4 regions of the Acidovorax temperans genome follow, and region 1 is predicted to be linked to each of the others. Evidence: predicted binding sites of a transcription regulator. Region 1 holds the regulator's gene; each other region holds the start of a gene.

Evidence for each region. The regulator sigma-54, encoded in region 1, starts transcription at its own class of promoters, with help from an activator protein. The targets are predictions, from matches to a motif close to TGGCANGNAANCTGCTTT.
Region 2: a site for sigma-54 is predicted at 1,901-1,918, ahead of PQV96_RS12665 (CmpA/NrtA family ABC transporter substrate-binding protein). Genes of this name have one in related genera too.
Region 3: a site for sigma-54 is predicted at 1,938-1,955, ahead of PQV96_RS19795 (TorF family putative porin). Genes of this name have one in related genera too.
Region 4: a site for sigma-54 is predicted at 1,603-1,620, ahead of glnA (type I glutamate--ammonia ligase). Genes of this name have one in related genera too.

What each region holds. Positions count from the first base shown of each region.
Region 1 is NZ_CP117193.1:348,274-351,736, forward strand. It holds gene lptB (LPS export ABC transporter ATP-binding protein) at 1-737, shown strand, start outside; gene rpoN (RNA polymerase factor sigma-54) at 805-2,427, shown strand; gene PQV96_RS01560 (THUMP domain-containing class I SAM-dependent RNA methyltransferase) at 2,526-3,463, shown strand, end outside.
Region 2 is NZ_CP117193.1:2,673,168-2,676,630, forward strand. It holds gene PQV96_RS12655 (branched-chain amino acid ABC transporter substrate-binding protein) at 1-794, opposite strand, end outside; gene PQV96_RS12660 (ANTAR domain-containing response regulator) at 1,011-1,637, shown strand; gene PQV96_RS12665 (CmpA/NrtA family ABC transporter substrate-binding protein) at 2,113-3,357, shown strand; gene ntrB (nitrate ABC transporter permease) at 3,423-3,463, shown strand, end outside.
Region 3 is NZ_CP117193.1:4,210,086-4,213,548, reverse strand. It holds gene PQV96_RS19805 (DUF6035 family protein) at 1-713, shown strand, start outside; partial or broken gene PQV96_RS19800 (YifB family Mg chelatase-like AAA ATPase) at 891-1,766, opposite strand; gene PQV96_RS19795 (TorF family putative porin) at 1,992-2,723, shown strand; gene glnK (P-II family nitrogen regulator) at 2,767-3,105, shown strand; gene amt (ammonium transporter) at 3,137-3,463, shown strand, end outside.
Region 4 is NZ_CP117193.1:1,133,316-1,136,778, forward strand. It holds gene PQV96_RS05305 (EI24 domain-containing protein) at 1-670, shown strand, start outside; gene PQV96_RS05310 (competence/damage-inducible protein A) at 676-1,497, shown strand; gene glnA (type I glutamate--ammonia ligase) at 1,665-3,080, shown strand; gene PQV96_RS05320 (hypothetical protein) at 3,283-3,463, shown strand, end outside.

The DNA.
Region 1 (3,463 bases):
GCCGCCTGGAAGTCTCGCACCTGGCCAAGTCCTACGGCAGCCGCAAGGTGGTTAAGGACGTTTCGCTGGTCGTGCAAAAAGGCGAAGTGGTGGGCTTGCTGGGCCCCAATGGCGCGGGCAAGACCACGTCGTTCTACATGATCGTGGGCCTGGTGCGCAGCGATGGCGGGGACATCCGTATCGATGGCCAGTCGGTGGCGCACATGCCCATCCATCGCCGCTCGCGGCTGGGGCTGTCTTATCTGCCGCAAGAAGCGTCGATCTTCCGCAAGCTCTCCGTCGAGGAGAACGTGCGCGCTGTGCTGGAGCTGCAGCGCGACGAGAACAACGCCCCGCTGTCGCGTGCGGCCATCGAAGAGCAGCTCACCTCGCTACTGCAGGAGCTGCGCGTGGAACACCTGCGCGCATCGCCCGCACTGGCCCTGTCGGGTGGCGAGCGCCGCCGCGTCGAGATCGCCCGCGCTCTGGCCACGCAGCCGCGCTTCATCCTGCTGGACGAGCCCTTTGCGGGCATCGACCCCATTGCCGTGATCGAGATCCAGCGCATCATCGGCTTCCTCAAGGCGCGCGGCATTGGCGTGCTGATCACCGACCACAACGTGCGCGAAACCCTGGGCATTTGCGACCACGCCTTCATCATCAGCGATGGGCGGGTGCTGGCGCAGGGCACGCCATCGGAGATCGTGGACAACGCCGAGGTACGCCGCGTGTACCTGGGCGAACACTTCCGCATGTGATGGCCAGTGTGAGTGTGGCTTTTGTGAATGGTGTGTCCGCGCTGGTGCGTGGGCTGGGGGCTCTGGCATGAAGCCCGGCCTGTCCCTGCGCGTTTCGCAGCACTTGGCCCTGACCCCGCAGCTGCAGCAATCCATTCGGTTGCTGCAGTTGTCCACGCTGGAGCTGGGCCAGGAAGTCGAGCAGATGCTCGACGAAAACCCTTTTCTCGAACGCGCCACCGACGAAGCACCGCGCGAAGAGTTTGGCCTGGAGCATGCCAACGCCCCCGCCCAGGCCGACGACCACGGTGTCGATGATGCTATCTATTCAGGAGCTAGCAGCGCTTCATCTACGGGCGCTGAAGGCGATTTTGATGCTTCATCAGATGCCGACCACAGCAGCAGCGTCGCTGACGAGCCCGACTGGAGCGGCGACGGCACGGTGGAGATGGCGCCCAACGACAGTGAGTGGGGTGGCGACGCCCCGCCTCGCAACCGCAATGACTCCGAAGGCGAGGAGGCCGACGCGACCGAACTGGCGCGTTCGCAAGAGTCCCTCACCGCCTTCCTGCACCGCCAGGCCTTGGCGCTGCGCCTGTCCGAAGTGGACAGCGCTGCTCTGCGCTTCCTGATCGAATCGCTCAACGACGACGGCTACCTGGAAGAGTCGCTGCAGGAGCTGGCCATTGCGTTGGCGGGCCCTGACGACCTGGAGCAGATCGACGAGCTGGTGCACCGCTTCACCGTAGCCCAGCGCCTGCTGCAAACCCTGGAACCCGTGGGCGTGGGTGCCCGCAACCTGGCCGAGTGCCTCACGCTGCAGCTCAGCGCTCTGGCGGCCGATGCGCACAGCGGCGTGCCGCCCGACGTGGTGCAGACTGCGCTGCAAATCTGCCAGCAACCGCTGGAAATGCTGGCCCGCCGCGATGTGCGCCGCCTCACCCAGGCCTGCACCGAAGGCGGTGCTGCGGGCGAAGAGCGTACCCGCGCCGCCATGGCCCTGATTGCCCGGCTGGAACCCCGCCCAGGGCGGCGCTTTGTGGACGTGGAGCGCAACATCATCGTGCCTGATGTGATCGTGCGCAAAGCCGGGCGCAGCAACGGCACCAGCGGGCAGCAGAATTTCATCGTCTCGCTCAACCCTGATGTGATGCCGCGCCTGCGCGTGCATGACATCTACGCTGGCGCCCTGCGCGGCGGCAAAGGGAGCAAGGGCGGCGAGGGCCACGCGGGCCTGCAGCAGCGCCTGCAAGAGGCGCGCTGGTTCATCAAGAACATCCAGCAGCGGTTTGACACCATCCTGCGCGTCTCGCGCGCCATCGTCGAGCGGCAAAAGAGCTTCTTCACCCATGGCGAGCTGGCCATGCGCCCGCTGGTGCTGCGCGACATTGCCGACGAGCTGGGCCTGCACGAATCCACCATCAGCCGCGTGACCACGGCCAAGTACATGGCCACGCCGATTGGCACGTACGAGCTCAAGTATTTCTTCGGCTCGGGCCTGGGCACCGAAACCGGGGGCAACGCCTCCAGCACGGCCGTGCGCGCGCTCATCAAACAGTTCGTGGCCGCTGAAAGCCCCACCAAGCCCTTGTCCGACAGCCAGTTGGCTGAGATGCTCAAGGAGCAAGGCATTGAATGCGCCCGCCGCACCGTGGCCAAATACCGCGAAGCGCTCAAGATTGCGCCGGCCAATTTGCGCAAGGCGTTGTAGCTGGCCACCGCCGCTGCAGCGTCCGTGCCAGGGCCTGTGGGCCTTGGCAGCGCGCCTGCCTTGCGTACCATGCACCGGCACCACCAGAGGTACCCCCTATGAACCAACTCCAACTTTTTCTCCCCTGCGCCGCTGGTGTCGAGGGCTTTCTGGCCGACGAGGTGCACGGCATCACCGGCCTCACGGGCAACGACCTGCTGGTGGGGCGCGGTGGCGTGCTGCTGCGCAGCTCCTGGCGCCAGGCGCTGCAGCTGAACCTGCACAGCCGCCTGGCCCAGCGCGTGCTGGTGCAACTGGCGCACCGCATGTACCGCTCTGAAAACGACCTGTACGCCCTGGCCAGCGACGTGGCCTGGGAGATCTGGTTCACCACGCGCCAGAGCTTCAAGATCGAGGTCACAGCCCAGCACAGCCCGCTGCAGAGCCTGAATTTCGCTGCCCTCAAGGTCAAAGACGCAGTGGCCGACCGCTTCCGTGCCAAGACCGGCGTGCGCCCGGATGTGAACACGCAGTGGCCCGACGTGCGCATTCACATGCACCTGACCACCGACGAAGCCACGATCTACATCGACACCTCGGGCGAGCCGCTGTTCAAGCGCGGCTGGCGCGAGGACAAGGGCGACGCCCCCCTGAAAGAAACCCTGGCCGCTGCGATGATCGCTGCCAGCGGCTGGGACCCGCACGGCGAGCACCCCCAGCCCCTGTACGACCCCTGCTGCGGTAGCGGCACCATCGTGGTCGAGGCCGCGCAGATCGCCTGCCGCATTCCCGCTGGCATGTTGCGCCGCTTTGCGTTTGAAAAGCTGTTGCCGTTCCAGGCACACGTCTGGACTGCTATCAAAAACGAAGCTGATGGCGCAATCTGTGAAAGCCCTGTGCCCATTTTTGGCAGTGATGTGGCCCACCGCATGGTGGACTTTGCCCAGCGCAACGCCGAGCGCGCGGGCGTGGCCGGTGCCGTGCAGTTGCGCGGTGGCGATGCCCTGCAGCGCATGCCGCCGTGCGAGCAGCCCGGTGTGATGCTGCTGAACCCGCC
Region 2 (3,463 bases), 2.2 Mb from region 1:
TTCACCGTGTCTCCACCCAGCAGCTTGACTTGCGTGTGGCCCACCTTCTGCAGGGCCTTGAGCAAAGCGAGCGCCTGGAAGTCGTTGAGCGTGGAGACGATGACCTCGACCCGCGCGGCCTTGAGCTCACCGGCCAGGGCGTCAAACTCCACTGTCTTGTCGTCAAACGACTTGCGCACCACCACCTCCTTGTTTTCGGCCTTGAGCTGGGCGGCCGCGCCATCGGTCAGGCCCTTGCCGTAGGGCGTGCCATCGTCCAGCGCGGCATAGCGGGATGCGCTGAGCTGCGTGGCGGCAAACGAGCCAATGGCACGGGCCTGCAGCGTGTCGTTGGCCACCATGCGGAAGGTGGAGTTCAAGCCCAGCTGGGTGAACTTGGGGTTGGTCGAAATCGCAATCTGGGCGATGTCCTTGGCCGCATAGATGGGCGCGGCTTCAATGCTCACGCCCGAATTGAGGTGGCCAATGACCGCCACCACCCCGGCATCCACCAGTTGCTGGGCCACTTGCTTGCCCGTGGCCGCATCGGCCTTGTCGTCCACCGACACCACTTCCAGCTTGACGCGCTTGCCGTCCACCATGAAGCCGTCCTTGTTCAGCTCTTGCACGGCCAGGTTCACGCCGTTGAGCAGGTCTTGCCCCAGCGCCCCCAGGGGGCCAGTCAGGGGCTGGGCTACGCCGATCTTGAGGGTGTCTGGCACCTTGCTGCAACCGGCCAGCACAGCGGCTGCCACCAAGGTGGGCAGCAGGGCCAAGGCCACCGGGAAACGGCGACGCGCGATGTGATTCTTCATGCAGTGGACTCCTGAATATGAGATGAATGATCAAGTGACCGGAGGTATAGAAGAGCAGCCGGGCCCCGCACCAGCGGGTATGCCCCGCCAGGGTTACATTTATTAGCAAGTTTCAGGCCCCGTAAGCCACGGCAGCGTGAGCCACACCTTGTGCACGACCCTGCGCACCGCAGCAGCGCACCAAAAAGTGGCGTAAATCTTGCTTAAAGTAGCGGTATGAATGAGGCATTACGTATCGTGGTGGTCGCCTCCGACCTGGCCGTCACCGACCCGGATGACGAACACGCGCTGCTGCAAGCGCAGCGCTCCAAGGCGTTGCGCATTGGTTTGCTGGAAAACAACTTCAACCTCATTGCCACACTGCCCGCCGACGTTTTCCTGAGCGACCGTCTGGCGCAGCTGCAACCCGACCTGATCATCGTGGACGCCGAGAGCGAAGCCCGCGATGCGCTGGAGCATGTGGTGATGGCCACGCGCGATGCCCGCCGGCCCATCGTCATGTTCACCAACGACGAGGACACCTCGCACGTCAAGGACGCGGTGGCCGCAGGCGTGTCGGCCTACATCGTGGCGGGGCTGGCGCCGCAGCGCATACGCCCCATCCTTCATGTCGCCATGGCGCGCTTTCAGCACGAGCAGGCCTTGCGGGCGGAGCTGGCCGATGCCAAGACCGAGCTCAAGGACCGCAAGACCATCGACCGCGCCAAGGGCCTGCTCATGCAGCGCCAGGGCCTGAGCGAACAGGCCGCCTACGACAAGCTGCGCAAGACGGCCATGGACAAGGGTCTCAAGCTCGTGGATGTAGCCCAGCGCATGTTGGATGTGATGGACCTGCTCGGCTGACGGCGAGCACCGCCCCGCCCTTCGCACCGCACCACGTCACACCACCCCGCAATGGGGCAGCACCACACCGCAGCAGCACGCCCATGGAGCAGCCACGGCTCTGCGAAGGAACAGCGATGGTGCAACGCACAAATCGCGTGCAGGCCTGCGCCACGCCACAGGTGCACAGCAGGCATACCCCTTCAAGCCAAAACATGCTGTAGCGCTTTATCTGCAATCGCTACTAGCTATCAAATAAATAGCAAACGCATTCTTTTCAAAGCTGGCACACCGCTTGCATCAGCTCCTGCATAGACCAATGAAGGTCTTGTACTGGCAGCAAACACCCAACGGCGGGTGAATGCAGCCAAGGAGCCCCAGGCTCCACCCAGGACAAAGGCGTCCCCACCCTTGCAACGTGCTGCTACGGCAGCCGTGCGAGGCGTGAGGACGCCTTTTTTGTTTTCTTCACCGACTTGCCCTTGAGGGATGTGCCATGACCGATTTGTTGAAAACCAGCCTCCACCGCCGCACCGTGCTGCAAGCGGCCACCGTGGGCGCCGTGGGTGTCAGCCCCGCACTGCGTGCGCTTGTCCACGCCCAGGGGTCGGATGCGCCGGAGAAGAAAGAGGTCAAGATCGGCTTCATCCCGCTGACCGACTGCGCCAGCGTGGTGATGGCCTCGGTGCTGGGCATCGACAAAAAATACGGCGTCACCATCATCCCCACCAAGGAAGCCAGCTGGGCCGGTGTGCGCGACAAGCTGGTCAACGGTGAGCTGGACTTTGCCCACGTGCTGTATGGCCTGGTGTATGGCGTGCACCTGGGTGTGAGCGGCCCCAAGAAAGACATGGCCGTGCTGATGAACCTGAACCACAACGGCCAGGCCATCACGCTGTCTAAAAAGCTGGCGGACAAGGGCGCCGTGAACGGCGCCGGGCTGGCCAAGCTAATGGCCAGCGAAAAGCGCGAGTACACCTTTGCCCAGACCTTCCCCACCGGCACGCACGCCATGTGGCTGTATTACTGGCTGGCCGCGCATGGCATTGACCCGATGAAGGACGCCAAGGTCATCACCGTGCCCCCACCGCAAATGGTGGCCAACATGCGCGTGGGCAACATGGACGGCTTCTGCGTAGGCGAGCCCTGGAACCAGCGCGCCATCATGGACGGCATCGGGGTCACGGCCAGCACCACACAAGCCATCTGGCAAGACCACCCCGAGAAGGTGCTGGGCACCACGGCCGAGTTTGCGCAAAAGTACCCCAACACCGCACGCGCCGTGACGGCCGCCATCCTGGAAGCCAGCCGCTGGATCGACGAAGGCCTGGCCAACAAGAACAAGATGGCCGAAACCATTGCGGGCAAGGCCTATGTGAACACCAGTGTGGATGCGATCAACCAGCGCATCCTGGGCCGCTACCAGGACGGCATGGGCAAGAGCTGGGACGACCCGAACCACATGAAGTTCTATAACGACGGCGCAGTGAACTTCCCCTACCTGTCTGACGGCATGTGGTTCCTCACCCAGCACAAGCGCTGGGGCCTGCTCAAGGACCACCCCGACTACGCGGGCGTGGCCAAGGCCATCAACCGGATCGATCTCTACAAGCAGGCCGCCACTGCGTCCAAGACCCCCCTGCCCAAGAGCGACACGCGCAGCCACAAGCTGATCGACGGCGTGGTGTGGGACGGCAAGGACCCCAAGAAGTACGCCGACGGCTTCAAGATCAAGGCCTGAAGCCCACCCCCTTCATCGCAACACCCACGCCCCGCCCTCCCCCACGTTGAAACCAGGAGATCGCCATGGTCAGTGCTGTTTTTCACACCCCGCTGGACGCCGCGCC
Region 3 (3,463 bases), 650 kb from region 1:
AATCTCGTGCCACGGGGAGGTTCGTCCTGGACTGTGCATGGGTAGAGCCAGGCTATTGGAACGCTGCCCCTCAGTTTCGTCGGGAGCGAGTGGCTTTTGACGAACTCACACTGGATTTGGAAAAGCAGCAGGCATACTTTTTCAACTACGCGGGCTCTGTGGCGCAGAGAGATGCCGACGAGACCAAGGAAAGAGCCAGTTGGCCCAGCCGATTCGAGAACTGGTGGCTTGACGTGGCAAACCGCCAGTCATCACTTGCGGACCAGGAGGACGAACTGCGCGGCTTCCCGAGCTGCGCTCCACGAGATTGGAACGATTGGGGCATGCTCTCGTTGTCCCCACTCCGCTTTTATGGCTCAGAACTGCGCCTGCCGATTGCTATGTTGGACTGCTTCTATTCGGCCAAGCACGGCAGGCCCATAGGCATCAAGCGCAAGCATTTGATTGAGATCGCTCACTATCTTGCTGAGTCCTACCCCCGGTATCTGCTGTGGTTCCGCAAGGCGCTTCAGGTCTATGAGCGCGGCGACCTGCTCGTAAAACAGGACAAGTCTGGGAGTTGGTTGAAAAGAGTGAAGGCCTACAAAAAAGATATGCGCATGAACCCAGAGAGGTATGGGTCCGACCAACGACATCAGATGCTTTTTGAGTTCTTGTTCCCCGAGTTGAAACCGTTGCCGGAGTGGCCGTCGGATGTGTTGCCGCAATGTTGAACCGGTACTCGACTTGCTGGCGATGTGCTGATCCCCGTATGACAAGCCAAGGGGCCTTTCGAAAGTAGCTGGAGGAAGTCTCTGCTGGGTTGCTTTTTTAGGCGCCGAGAAGGCGAGTGCGGGAGCCTTTCAGTCGTATAAATTATTGTGTAGTCGCAAAAATTATTGTAATTCACAGCCTCCGCCCACCAGCGCCACGGCGCTGGCTGTGTGGTGGGGCTGGCGCGTGGGGCGGCGGCCCCAGTCTTCCGGGCGGAAGCTGCCGGCCAGGCTGGCCACGGCGGCGCTCTCCAGCGCCTCGTCCACTTGCATGGCGGGCAGCAGCCCGGCAAAGCGCTGCGCCAGCATGGACTTGCCCGAGCCCGGCGGGCCCACCATCAACAGGCCATGGCCGCCAGCAGCAGCAATCTCCAGCGCGCGGCGCGCAGCCGTCTGGCCCTTCACGTCGGCCAGGTCCGGCCCGCCGGTAGGGCTGCGCGGTGGCTGTGCCTGCAGCACCGCCCAGCCTTCGCTGGGGGCGGGGGGCTCAGCGCCGGGTGGCAGAAAGGCCTGCACCACATCCAGCAGGTGGCGCGCACGCACCACCCGCGCGCCGGGCACCAGGGCGGCTTCTTCGGCGCTGCCGGGGGGCAACACCAGGCAGGCGGTGCTGCCTTGTGTGTGCAGCGCCAGGCTGGTGGCCAGGGCGCCGCGCACGGGGCGCAGTTCGCCGGACAAAGACAGCTCGCCCGCAAATTCATGCCCCGCCAGCCGGCTGGCATCGATCTGCCCACTGGCGGCGAGGATGCCCAGCGCAATCGGCAGGTCGAACCGCCCGGAATCCTTGGGCAGATCGGCCGGTGCCAGGTTCACGGTGATGCGTTTGTTGTTAGGAAAGTCCAGCCCCGCGTTCTGCAGGGCCGAGCGCACGCGTTCGCGCGCTTCTTTCACCTCCACTTCGGCCAGGCCCACCAGCGTGAAGCTGGGCAGGCCGTTGGCCAGATGCACTTCCACGGTGACAGAAGGCGCCAACATCCCCAGAAGGGCGCGGCTTTGCACCAAAGCAAGACTCATGAAGCGGTTTCTCCCCAGATGGGTGCGTTTGTGGGTGTTTTGGCGAGGGCTTGTGGGTTTTTGCATCATATGAGTGCGCTTCGCCCGGCGCGATCCCCGCCACTGTACTAGGGATTGTTGTAACCCAACGCAACCGCGCCCGGACCGCATGCGCAGGGCCTGTGGAGGCAATGGCACGGTCCGTGCTTAAAGCCCTTGTCCCTAACTTGTCCAACCGGAGGAAACATGAATCGCACTTCCATCAAGACCCTGGGCTTTGCCCTCGCTGCTGCGCTGCCCCTGTTGGCCAGCGCGCAACTCACGGGCAACGTCAGCCTGACCACCAACTACAAGTTCCGTGGCCAGGACCAGGACGCCAGCAAGGTCAAGGCCGTCAAGCCCGCGCTGCAAGGGGGTTTTGACTATACCTTTGGCGACAGCGGCTTTTACGTCGGCAACTGGAATTCCAGCGTGGACTGGCTCTCCGGCAATTCGCTGGAGATGGATTTCTACGGTGGCTACAAATTCAAGGCCGGTGAGGTGGACCTGGACGTGGGCGCGCTGACCTACGCCTACCCCGGCAACTCGCTGGGCAACACCACCGAGCTGTACGGCGCGGCCACTTACGGCCCCTTCACCGCCAAGTACTCGCACACCCTGTCCAATGACTACATGGGTTTTGCTGGCGCCAAGGCAGGTTCTGGTCTGAAGGGCCGCAACACGGGCTACGTGAATCTGGCATTCGCACAGGAAGTGGCCCCCAGCGTCACCCTGAAGGCATCGGTCGGCTTCACCCGCTTTGCCAGCGACATCAAGGACTCGGGCGTGCCCAACTACATGGATTACAGCGTGGGCGGTGCGTACGACTTCGGCAGCGGCCTGTCGCTGGGCGCTGCCGTGGTGGGCGCGAACAAGAAGGACTTCTTCGGTCCCGTCAACAAGTCGCGTGTGATCGTCACCCTGACCAAAACCCTGTAATTCGCTGCGGGCGCCTGGGGCGCCCGCGCTGGAGGAACTGAACATGAAAATGGTGACTGCCATCATCAAACCCTTCAAGCTCGATGAAGTGCGCGAAGCGCTCTCGGACATCGGCGTGCAAGGGATCACCGTCACGGAAGTCAAGGGCTTTGGCCGCCAGAAGGGCCACACCGAGCTGTACCGCGGCGCCGAGTACGTGGTGGACTTTCTTCCCAAGGTCAAGGTCGAGGCCGCCGTGGCCGACGACCTGGTGGACCGCGTGATCGAAGCCATCGAAGGCGCAGCCCGCACCGGCAAGATCGGCGACGGCAAGATTTTTGTGTCCCACCTCGAACAGGTGGTGCGCATCCGCACCGGCGAAACCGGTAAGGAAGCCCTCTGAGGCCCCGCCATACCCATCGGAAAGAAATGCCATGAAAAAACTACTTGCTTCTTTCGTCCTGGGGCTGAGCCTGCTGACTGCAGGCACCTTGTCCCTGGCCCAGGCGCCTGCTGCAGAGCCTGCCGCAGTCACTGCCCCCGCCGCTGAAGCGGCCCCCGCAGCCCCTGCTGCAGCCCCAGCCGCCGCGGCGCCAGCAGCAGCTGCCGAGGCTCCCGCCCCCGTGCCCAACAAGGGCGACACCGCCTGGATGATGGTCGCCACCATTCTGGTGATCCTGATGGTGCTGCCTGGCCTGGCCCTGTTCTATGGCGGCCTGGTGCGCAGCAAGAACATGCTGTCCGTGCTCATGCAGGTCATG
Region 4 (3,463 bases), 790 kb from region 1:
CGTTGCCAACGTGATGGATTGGCTCGCGCCGTTGATGGTGGTCTTGCTCGCTTCTCCGGTGTTGGTGGTCGTTTCCCTCTTGGCCGTCGCCTTTCTGATGACGCCCGCCCTGGTGAATATGGTGGCCGTTAGGAGGTTCCCGTCTCTAGAGCGAAAGCAGGGCGGTTCTTTGTTGGCCAGCATTTCGTGGTCGCTGGCTTCCACGGTGATGGCACTCCTGGCATTGTTGTTTTCTGTGCCTTTATGGCTGGTCCCCCCGCTGGTACTGGTATTACCGCCTTTGATATGGGGATGGCTAACCTATCGAGTGATGGCTTTTGACGCGCTGGCCGAGCATGCCAGCAAGGACGAGCGCAGAGAGGTGCTACGACGCCATCGGGTCACCCTGCTGGGCATGGGGGTCCTGACGGGCTACCTTGGGGCTGCTCCCAGTATTGTGTGGGCCTCGGGTGTCGTGTTTGCCGCAGCGTTTGTGGTTCTCTTGCCGTTGGCCATTTGGATTTACACGCTGGTTTTTGCATTTTCATCGCTGTGGTTTGCTCACTTCTGCTTGCAGGCGCTGGCGCAATTGCGTGCCGCCAATTCTGCGGCGGGCGCAGCAAACGGTGCTGCTGTACCGGGGGCGCCAGGGCAGGCGCAGCTTCCACCAAGCCCCCAACAACTCGATTGAGATCTATGTCTCCCTCTTTTGGTTTGATCATCGTCGGTGACGAGATTCTTTCGGGCAAACGTGCAGACAAGCACCTTCCCAAAGTCATTGAGCTATTAGGGGTGAGAGGCCTTGCGCTTTCTTATGCCGACTACGTCGGTGACAACCCAGAGCGACTCACCGCCACTTTGCAAAGGGCATTTGCATCGTCAGACGTTGTTTTTTCTTGTGGAGGCATCGGGGCAACGCCGGATGACCACACCCGCCAGTGCGCGGCCAAAGCTTTGGGTCGTGAGCTGGTGCTGCATGACACAGCTGCAGCTCTGATTCGCGAGCGGATGCAAGACGTGGCCAAAGAACAAGGCGTTGCCTACGAGCCTGAGCGCGCCGACAATGTGCACCGTCTGAATATGGGTGTATTTCCCCAGGGCGCAGAGGTGATTCCGAACCCGTACAACAAAATTCCAGGGTTCAGCTGCACCAGCCCCGCGGGTGGGGTGGTGCATTTTTTCCCAGGTTTCCCGGTCATGGCGTGGCCCATGATGGAGTGGGTGCTGGACCAGCACTACCGCCATCTTTTTCACGTGGCACCGCAGGTGGAGCATTCTGTGATCGTGCTGGGTGCCATGGAGGCTGCCCTGACACCCCTCATGGAACAGGTGGAGCGTAACCATCCCGGTCTGCGGGTATTCAGCCTGCCCAGTGTGGATCACCCGCAGTACGGACGCCATATCGAACTAGGGGTGAAAGGCCCCCAGAACTTGGTTCCTGCGGGTTGGACTGCCTTGCTGCAAGGTCTGCACGATATTGGTGCAGACTTGGGCCCTGAGTTGGTGCGCGCCATGTAGTGCTCGCAGGCTTTGGGCTGTATTAACCTTTTTGGTGCAATGTGTTGTGAGCTTCTCGCAGGGGCTGCGTGCACTGCGCCACCGTAGTGCGGGATTGAGTGCGGCTGGCACGCAACCTGCTTAGTTTCAGTAGATTTTTCAACAAGCGCTTTACCCAGGAGAACCTGATGGCCAAGACCGTTGCAGATGTGATGAAGATGGTGAAGGAAAACGAAGTCAAGTTCGTTGACTTCCGTTTTACCGATACCCGTGGCAAGCAGCAGCACACCACGGTGCCTGTCTCTCACTTTGACGAAGACAAGTTCATTTCGGGCCACGCCTTCGACGGCTCTTCGATTGCCGGCTGGAAGGGCATCGAAGCCTCCGACATGCAGCTGATTCCTGACCCGAACAGCGCCAACATCGATCCCTTCTTTGAAGAAACCACGCTGATCCTGACCTGCGATGTGATCGAGCCCAGCGATGGCAAAGCCTACGACCGCGATCCACGCTCCATCGCCAAGCGCGCCGAAGCCTACCTGAAGGCTTCTGGTTTGGGCGATACCGCCTACTTTGGTCCTGAGCCAGAATTCTTCATCTTTGACGGGGTGCGCTGGAGCACAGAGCCCAACCACACCTTCTACGAAATCGAAGAGTACGAAGCCCCCTGGAACACCGGCTCCAAGCTCGAAGGCGGTAACCGCGGCCACCGTCCTACCGTCAAGGGCGGCTATTTCCCCGTGCCTCCTGTCGATAGCACGCAAGACATGCGCGCCGAAATGTCCCTGATCCTCGAATCGCTGGGCATTCCTGTCGAAGTGTTCCACCACGAAGTGGCTGGTGCTGGCCAGAACGAAATCGGCACCCGCTTCAGCACGCTGGTCGAGCGCGCTGACTGGACCATGCTGCAAAAGTATGTGATCCACAACGTGGCCAACGCCTACGGCAAGACCGCCACCTTCATGCCCAAGCCTTACCACGGCGACAACGGATCCGGCATGCACGTGCACCAGTCCGTGTGGAAGGACGGCAAGAACCTGTTCGCTGGCGATGGCTACGCCGGCCTGTCTGACTACGCTCTGTACTACATTGGCGGCATCATCAAGCACGCCCGTGCCCTGAACGCCATTACAAACCCTGGCACCAACAGCTACAAGCGTCTGGTTCCTCACTTCGAGGCGCCTGTGAAGTTGGCGTACTCTGCCAAGAACCGCTCCGCTTCGATCCGTATTCCTTACGTGGCCAACCCCAAGGGCCGCCGCGTGGAAGCCCGTTTCCCCGATCCACTGATGAACCCCTACCTGGGCTTTGCCGCCCTGTTGATGGCGGGTCTGGACGGCGTGGAAAACAAGATCCATCCCGGCGAAGCTGCAACGAAGGACCTGTACCACCTGCCCCCAGAGGAAGACAAGCTGGTGCCCACCGTGTGCCACAGCCTCGACCAAGCGCTGGAGCACCTGGACAAGGATCGCGCGTTCCTGACCAAGGGTGGCGTGTTCACCGACAGCATGATCGATGCTTACATTGATCTGAAGATGGCTGAAGTGACCCGCTTCCGCATGGCTGTGCACCCTGTTGAGTACGACATGTACTACTCGCTGTGATGGCCCGTCTTGGGTGATCAACCAAAAGGCGGCTTCGGCCGCCTTTTTTCTTGAGGCCTCTGTTTCGGGCGACGACCCTGGTGTTTGCAAGCGTTGCATCCTCACACAAATCCCTCCGGGGCGGGGGCGGCGCTGCATTGGCGATGTGCAGCGATTGGGGGATACTCCAAGGCAATCCTGCATGAGCAGTGCGAGGAACTCTATGAAAAAAACGCTACTTACCCTGTGGATCATTGCGACCTTGCCCGTGCTCGCTTTTGCGCAAGACCGAATCTACCGCTGTGGAAATGAATACACCAACAACGCCACGCAGGCCAAAGAGCGTGGCTGCAAGTTGGTGGAGGGCGGCAACGTCACGGTGATTCAAGGCTCACGCCCCTCGG